Regions from separate parts of the Blautia sp. MCC269 genome, predicted to be linked through region 2. Evidence: riboswitches for the same ligand, from Rfam matches in the RefSeq annotation. Region 2 holds a riboswitch; the other holds the start of a gene.
The links. Region 2 has a riboswitch for FMN ahead of ribD (bifunctional diaminohydroxyphosphoribosylaminopyrimidine deaminase/5-amino-6-(5-phosphoribosylamino)uracil reductase RibD). Riboswitches for the same ligand answer to the same signal wherever they lie in the genome.
Positions count from the first base shown of each region.

Region 1 (4,206 bases), on a different contig from region 2:
GGATGAAAACTTTATCCATATGATCGAATGGCTGCTTTATGGCACTGTTGATTTTGATTTTATTTCAGAATCTCTGCTTCCGGATCTGAATCAGGGACAGGAAGAGGAAAAACTTCTGAAGGTGGGAGTAATGAAATATGATACAGTTCTGGTACCGAACTGCCTGACACTTCGAAGCTCTACTTTGGAGATCCTTGAGAAATTTAAGGAAAGAGGCGGCCGGGTGATCTTTGCAGGACAGCTTCCGAAATATGCAGATGCCTATCCGTCAGACAGAGGTGCGAAGCTGGCAGAGAAGTGTGAGACTGTGGCATTCAGTAAGTACCGTCTGCTGGAAGCTGTGAAAGAGGCAAGAGATATCGAGGTATTTGAGGATGACGGTAAACCCGCCACAAACCTGATCTACCAGATGAGAGAAGAGGGAGAAAACCGCTGGCTGTTCCTGTGTCATGTAAACCGCACAGAGAAGATCTCCGATGCCTGTATCGTGATCAATGAACTGCAGGAGCGTAAGAAAAATCAGGATCTTCCAAGAGAAGAAAAACTCCGCATCCGTATCCGCGGATCCTGGAAGATGACGGTATATGATGCTATGACAGGTGAAATTTATCCGGTAAAAGCAGAGTACCATAAAGGGGACACTGTTCTGGAACGAAGCATGTTTGATCATGACAGTCTTCTTCTCTGGCTGGAGCCGGCTGGCACAGCATCCATGGTATCGGAAGAATTGCTTTCTGAAACAGATAATGCTGAGAATAATAAGAGTGGTTCTGCCAGTGAGGAGAAGAAATGCAGCTGCCAGCTGGATATTTCCGATCAGGTGGAGATTGTCCGCAGTGAGCCGAATGTAAGTATCCTGGATCTGGCTGAATATGCGTTTGACGGTGGGGAGTGGCAGCCGGAGGAAGAGATTCTCCGTATTGACAATCAGTTCCGTGAGAAGCTGGGATATCCGCTCCGCATGGAGGCTTTTGCACAGCCGTGGACCAATGACAGAGTGGAAGGCTTTGAACATACTTTGTCCCTGCGATTCCATATCCATACAGAGGTTCTGTTGGAAGGAATCTTCCTTGCTATGGAAAATGACGAGAAAACCAGAATCTTCCTGGATGAGAAAGCAGTGGAAAACCGTGCAGAGGGATGGTATACAGACCACTGTATCCGCAAAGTGCCGCTTCCAAAGATGGAATCCGGAGAGCATGAACTGGTTGTTGAGATTCCTTATAATTCCAAAGTGAATATCGAAGCAATGTTCCTGCTGGGAGAGTTTTCCGTGAAAGCTGTGGGAAGAGACCAGGTGCTGGATGCAGTGAGCCACAAGGCAGCCTTCAGTGACCTTACCGTTCAGGGTTATCCGTTCTATGGTGGAAATGTGACATATAAAATTCCATTTATCAGCAAAGGCGGAGAAGTAAATGTACGGGCAAATCTGTTCCGCGCACCGGTTATGAAGGCTTCTGTGGATGGAAAAGAAGCGGGGTATATTGCATTTTCTCCTTATGAGTTATCTCTTGGTGAACTGCCGGCAGGAGAGCATCTCCTGGAGCTGACTGTATTTGGAAACCGGGTGAATACATTTGGAACCTTACACAACTGTGATCAGAAAGAAGACTGGTATGGACCAAATGCATGGAGGACAACCGGCGACCTCTGGTCCTATGAGTATCAGATAAAACCGTCAGGCCTTCTGAAAGCGCCGGTTCTTGCAGAGAAAAATTAAGGCTTGTAATTATAAAAAGAGCGCGTTATAATAAATCAATAAAAAGAAAATTTCTTCGGGGCAGGGTGTGATTCCCTACCGGCGGTATAGTCCGCGACCCGCTTTGGCGGCTGATCTGGTGAAATTCCGGAACCGACAGTAAAGTCTGGATGAGAGAAGAACGCGCAGTATTTGAAGAACGTGCTCAGCGCCCCGGGAAGAAGCTCCCGGGGCTTTTTATGTGAAGGAATTTTTTCGCATAAAGATTTCTTGTAGAAATTTTCTTTGAATATTTCTGAAGAAGGAGAGAGAGTTATGAGTGAACAGATATTACAGAGAGGAAATGCCGTGGAAAGAAGCAGAACAAGAACTATCGCGCAGGTAGCTATGCTTGGTGCTGTGGCAGGAGTATTGATGAATCTTGAGTTTCCGATCCCGTTTCTTGCACCGTCTTTTTATCAGCTTGATTTTTCCGAGGTACCGGTTATGGTAGGAACCTTCGCTATGGGACCTGTAGCAGGTATCCTGATCGAGCTTGTGAAGATTCTCGTACATCTCGTGACTAAGGGAACCATGACTGCCGGTGTTGGCGATGTTGCCAACTTCCTGTTTGGATGTGCCTATGTGGTACCGGCCGGCCTGATCTATCGTTTCCGTCATAAAAAGAGCAGAGTACATGCAGTTGCAGGTATGGCAGCGGGAACAGTTCTGACAGCGATCCTTGCATGCTTTGTCAATGCCTTTGTGCTGCTTCCGGCTTACGGTAAGGCTTTTGGAATGCCGATCGAGACTTTTATCCAGATGGGAAGTGCAGTACACAGCTCCGTAAACGGGCTGCTTACCTTTGCACTGCTGATCATCGTACCGTTTAATATCTTTAAATATGCACTGACATCTTTGATCGTATTTGTAATTTATAAGAAGATCCGTGTTGTACTGAAGGGTGACTGATCGTAAGAGAAAATAAAAATGCCATGTAATTTTACTGTGAATATAATAAGCAGTAAGGTTACATGGCATTTTTTATATATTACAGATGTATGCAGGTTGTGGTGTCTGCTTTATATGTCTGTATTTATTGGGCTGCAGAACATCAGACGGTCTGTTCTGCAGCTTTCATAATTCCAAGTTCACGTCTGGCAAAAACAACAGCCAGTACGAATGCGGAGGTATCTGCAATCGGTCCTGCATACATGACACCATCGATTCCAAAGAGGAAGGGGAAGATGACGATCAGTGGCAACAGGAAGAATACCTGCCTTGTGAGGGACATGATCACACCGAGTCTTGCTTTTCCCATGGAGGTAAAAAATCCGGCAGACATAGGCTGGATTCCGTTGGCAAAAGTCATCAGCATGAAGATTCGGAGATATTTTTCCGCAAACTGAAAGTACAGGTCGCTTCCGTTTCCGAAGATGCTTACGATCTGGTGAGGGAAGAACTGGAAACAGATAAAAAATACGGTTGCAATCACAGTACATAAGGTTACGGAATAACGGTATGTCTGACGTACACGGCTGTATTTTTCGGCACCGTAGTTAAATCCCCAGATGGGCTGGGAACCCTGGGAGATTCCGATGCAGATGGCCATAAATACCTGGTTGACTTTGGAAATGATTCCTGCACAGGCGATAGGGATATCACTTCCGTAAGCGGAGAGTGCGCCGTAATGGCGAAGGGTGTTGTTCATGACGATCTGCACTGCGGCGATGGCAATCTGGTTGATACAGGATGCCATTCCCAGAGAAAAAATAGCGGACAGGTTGTGGGCCTTCGGGATCAGCATGGAGCGGTCCAGATACATGTTCCGAAGTCTGGCAAAGTAAAAAATAATTAAGAGTCCGGACACAACCTGACCGATCACCGTTGCCCAGGCCGCGCCTTTGATGCCCCAGCCGAACCCGAAGATAAAAAGTGGGTCTAGGATGGTGTTGATGATTGCGCCGGCCAGGATACAGGTCATGGAATATGTGGGACTCCGGTCTGCGCGGACCAGATGATTGCCGCCGGTGCTTAAAACATAAAAGGGCAGGCCGACGGCGGTAATTCCCATGTAATCAATGGCATAGGGCATAACGTCTGCGGTTCCGCCGAAAAAATGGAGCAGTGGTTTCAGGAACAGGAGGACAATGACCGCTAAGATTCCGCCTGAGATCACCAGGGAAGAGAGTCCGGTTCCTGCAATGGAGCTGGCTTTTTTTTCGTTTCCTGCGCCCATTTCCAGGTTGTAATTGGAGGCGCTGCCGATTCCGAGGAGCAGTGCGGCTGCGGTGGAGATGATGGTTACAGGAAATGCGATGTTTGTGGCTGCATTTCCCAGCATTCCTACGCCCTGACCGATGAAGATCTGGTCAACGATGTTGTAGAGTGCGCTGACCAGCATGCTGATGATGGCGGGGATGGCGAACTTGGCGATCAGGCTGCCTACAGGGGCGGTTCCCAGAGGGTTTTCGGCCTGGGCAGAGGTGGTCTGGTTTTTCAATGTTTTTTCCTTCTTTCTTGTCTGC
Region 1 is NZ_WQQE01000105.1:127,012-131,217, reverse strand. Features, by position in the region: gene GPK88_RS18470 (glycosyl hydrolase) at 1-1,720, shown strand, start outside; FMN riboswitch at 1,768-1,885, shown strand; gene GPK88_RS18465 (ECF transporter S component) at 2,015-2,650, shown strand; gene GPK88_RS18460 (MATE family efflux transporter) at 2,793-4,181, opposite strand.
Region 1: another riboswitch for FMN. It lies ahead of GPK88_RS18465 (ECF transporter S component); the one in region 2 lies ahead of ribD (bifunctional diaminohydroxyphosphoribosylaminopyrimidine deaminase/5-amino-6-(5-phosphoribosylamino)uracil reductase RibD).

Region 2 (4,206 bases):
TGTCCCGGTCTTCTGAAATCCTCCGGTTTTGACTGATCATCCACACACTTCATAATGGTATAGGAGCGTTCTGCCGCAGAGATACCGGTGGTTGTATCTACGTGATCCACTGCCACGGTAAATGCTGTACTGTGATTGTCCGTGTTCTCAGCAACCATCGGAGGAAAGTTCAATCTCGCCGCAAGTTCCGCACTCATCGGTGTACAGATAAGACCCTTTGCATAGGTCGCCATGAAATTAATATTTTCCCGGGTTGCAAACTCTGCCGCACATATCAGATCTCCCTCATTTTCTCTGTCCGGATCATCTGTGACCAGAACTATTTTTCCTTTCTTAAGATCCCTGAGTGCCTCTTCAATTGTGTTGTACTGATAATTTTGTGACATACTGTATATCCTCCTGTTTTAAAACCCGAATTCTTCAAGAAACTCCATCGTAATTCCGGATTCTTTTTTCTCTTCTTCATTTTTTCTGATGCCAAGCAGTTTTTCTACATATTTTCCGATCACATCATTTTCCAGATTAACCAGATCCCCCGGCACCTTTTCCAAAAGGGTGGTTTCTTCTCCTGTATGTGGAATGACCGACACCTGAAAACCAGCTTCATCAATCCTTGCAACCGTCAGGCTGATCCCATCAATACAAACGGATCCTTTTTCCACGATCAGATGCAAAATCTGTGGCGATGTCTCAATCGATACCCAGATGGCATTTTCTTCCCGGAGCATGGAACGTATCACGCCAGTCCCATCAATATGGCCGCTTACTATGTGTCCTCCGAACCTGCCGTCTGCAGCCATTGCACGTTCCAGGTTTACCTGGCTTCCGGCCTTGCAGCTTCCAAGACTGCTTCTTCTGATAGTCTCTGCCATCACATCGGCGGTAAATCCGTCCGGCTGGATCGACGTAACTGTCAGACACACACCATTCACCGCAATACTGTCACCGATCCTTGTTCCTTCCAGGACCTTCCGGGCTTTCACTGCCAGGATCCCTGATTCTCCTGTCAGCTGTATATAACGGACTTTTCCTTTCTCTTCTACGATTCCTGTAAACATGATTCCTCCTGTTTTTTCTCACACACCTGACATCTTATCCGGATGTCCTCACCAATCTGGCAGATATCTGTATATTTCAGTTCCACTGCTTCAGACGGGAATTCAACTCCGATACCTTCTACCGGTGTCTTCCCGGCCACACCGCCAAACAGCTTTGGTGCCACAAAAGCCTGTACTTCCTTTACAATTCCGGCTCGCAGGGCACTGTCATTTAACGTACCGCCTCCTTCCAGGAGAATACTATCAATGCCTTTGCTTCCAAGATCTGTCATCAGCTTCTTAAGGTCTATCTGATTCTTTTCATCCGGACAGTAAATGGTCTCAACTCCCATGGTATGTAATATTTTTATTTTTTCTTCTGTATTTTTCTGATCTGCATAAGCCACGATCGTCCGGTACTTTTCCGCACTTTTTACGATCTGACTGTCCGGCGGGATCCTGAGCTTACTGTCGCACACAATCCTGACAGGACTTTTCCATCCTTCTACCCGGACGTTTAACATCGGATCATCTGCAAGCACAGTTCCAATGCCTGCCATAATTCCCATGTACTGATGCCGCATATGCTGTACTTCTTTTCTTGCCGCTTCTCCGGTGATCCATTTTGATGCTCCTGTCTTCGTTGCGATCTTCCCATCCAGTGTCATGGCATACTTCATCACCACATAAGGAGTCTTCGTAGTAATATAATGGAAAAACACCGGATTCAGCTGATCACATTCTTCTCTCATAAAATCTTCAACTACTGTTACACCGGCTTCCCTTAACATCTGTACACCTTTTCCTGCCACTTTCGGATTCGGATCCCGGGAACCGATCACCACTTTTCTGATCTTCTGTTCAATGATCGCTTCCGTACATGGAGGTGTTTTTCCATGATGACAGCAAGGCTCCAGCGTAACATAAATCACCGCACCTTCTGCTGATTCTGTGAGGGAAGCAATTGCATTACGTTCCGCATGAAGTTCTCCATACTTTTTATGATAGCCTTCCCCAATGATCCTTCCGTCTTTTACGATCACTGCCCCTACCATCGGATTGGGATTCGTCCAGCCTTCTCCTTTTTTGGCCAGCTGGATCGCCCGAAGCATATATTCCTGATCCGTCATTTCTATTCCTTCTTTCTTATTCCTGTTCTTTGTCTGGTACACCGAGACTTTTAACCCTGTGCAATCGGATTCACCGACAAGTGAATGGTATAGTTATTTCGAAAACGATATACCAGATACAAAAAAAGCCTGCAGAAATATCTGCAGGGTGGAATTGATCTGTTACATATGATCAATAAATGAATGTCTGATTATTTCCTACATAAAAAGCTCTGAAATGGATCACCATCTCAGAGCTCTGATACTACATTCATTCATACAAAAATCAACTGTACTATCATCTTCTTCCATCCAGACTATACTGTCGGCCCCGGAATCTCACCGGATCATGCCTTTCGGCTCGCGGGCTCTACCGCCGGTAGGGAATCTCACCCTGCCCTGAAGATATCTTTTTGTTTATTTTAATACTTTATCTGTTATTTGTAAAGCGGAATTTTTATTTTACTCATTCCATGCGGAATATTATCAGTGAACGGTAACGAAACTAATCACTAATCCGCATACTATACTCATCTTTTTTTGTATATAACCAATTCAGGATTTTCACCGTCTTTCTCATATGTACATATCATAATAAAATCCATATTTGCCAGAATACCGAAGTATCTGTCCCCTCCGAATTCAGACTCCATTTGATTTCCCAGATAAGTTTTCTGGTCATCCAGAAATTTCACTTTTTGTCCATTTGGCAGTGCATATTCCAGATTTACATATTTACCTACAAGTGCATTCAGTCTGTCTACCCTTGGAAGTCCATCTATATGTAAATCATTTATTTCATTTATCAATTGCTTTTTAAACTCTTCAAACTGCCCATTGTCACTAAGTTCATCATACCTTTTCCAGTAATCTAACTTTGGAAGCATTTCTTTCAGATAAGTGCGTGCCTGTTCTTCGGTAAAGCTTTCATTTACCATATTCTTTACACAAACATCAATCAATTCATCCATATCATTATATGTGTATGTTCCATCTGCATAGCACCATTTACAATACTCCTCATTTAATGCGCCATCCTTATCACGTCCCAGTATGGAATCATCATCAATTGGCATCCCGCAGCACTGACAGATCAGCTTTCTCGGTTCTCCCAGAAGCGTATTGATCGAGACATCAAATTCTTTCGATAAGAGCTTAAGTGTATCAGTATTCGGAACGGTATCTCCATTTTCCCAACGTGATACTGCCTGCCTTGTTACCATGATTTTATCTGCCAGCTCGTCTTGTGACATTCCTCTTTCAGTACGAAGTTTCAAAATAATATTTTTTGTTTCCATAGTCGTCACCTCCATAACCACATCATATAGATAAATCCATGTTTTGAAAAGCAACCTGCTGTTGCCAACGAATAATCCAACACCAAACACACTTATCGCAATAATCATCAGCACAATCTTAAAGCTGACCATCTATCTTTTTATGTATTTTTGCTTTCTTACTTTTTTTATCAATTGGATACCATACAGTTTCAGCTTATATCCCAGCATGATATACAGCTTGTTATATGGCAGTCCGTGAAACTTCTGGTTGACCTTATGACCCATATCTTTCTCTTTACGGATATTTCGGATATCTCCCACAACCACACAGCGGATATCTTCTTTTATGCAGTATTCTGCAATCCATCTGGTCACTTTATGAAGATAATCCTTCACTGCATTCTGCTTTTTTCTGTAAAGTCTCTGGATATGTTTCGATGATCCTGGATATTTTATCCCTCTTTCCGATTGCTGTGCATACCAAACAGACTGCACTCTGGCGATCTCTTTATGAAAATATCTTTCCAATGAAAGATATCTCCTTCCAAGGATAAAAGTCCTGCCATTTCCGGAATCATAACAGGTCATCAGATTATGAAGTCCAAGATCAATAGATAAATAATGTCCATTCTGTAAAAGCTGCTCTGGTCCTTCAATCTCATAGATAACAATAAGGTCGCATTTTCCGTTTTCCGGCGGATAGATCCTCAATTGTTTTATCTGATCCATGTCCCTGAAAATCTTATTTTCAAGATATAGAAATTTTTCATGGATCCCGTA
Region 2 is NZ_WQQE01000026.1:54,547-58,752, forward strand. Features, by position in the region: gene GPK88_RS09810 (bifunctional 3,4-dihydroxy-2-butanone-4-phosphate synthase/GTP cyclohydrolase II) at 1-386, opposite strand, end outside; gene ribE (riboflavin synthase) at 405-1,058, opposite strand; gene ribD (bifunctional diaminohydroxyphosphoribosylaminopyrimidine deaminase/5-amino-6-(5-phosphoribosylamino)uracil reductase RibD) at 1,040-2,167, opposite strand; FMN riboswitch at 2,443-2,557, opposite strand; gene GPK88_RS09825 (zinc ribbon domain-containing protein) at 2,677-3,444, opposite strand; gene GPK88_RS09830 (RNA-guided endonuclease InsQ/TnpB family protein) at 3,577-4,206, opposite strand, start outside.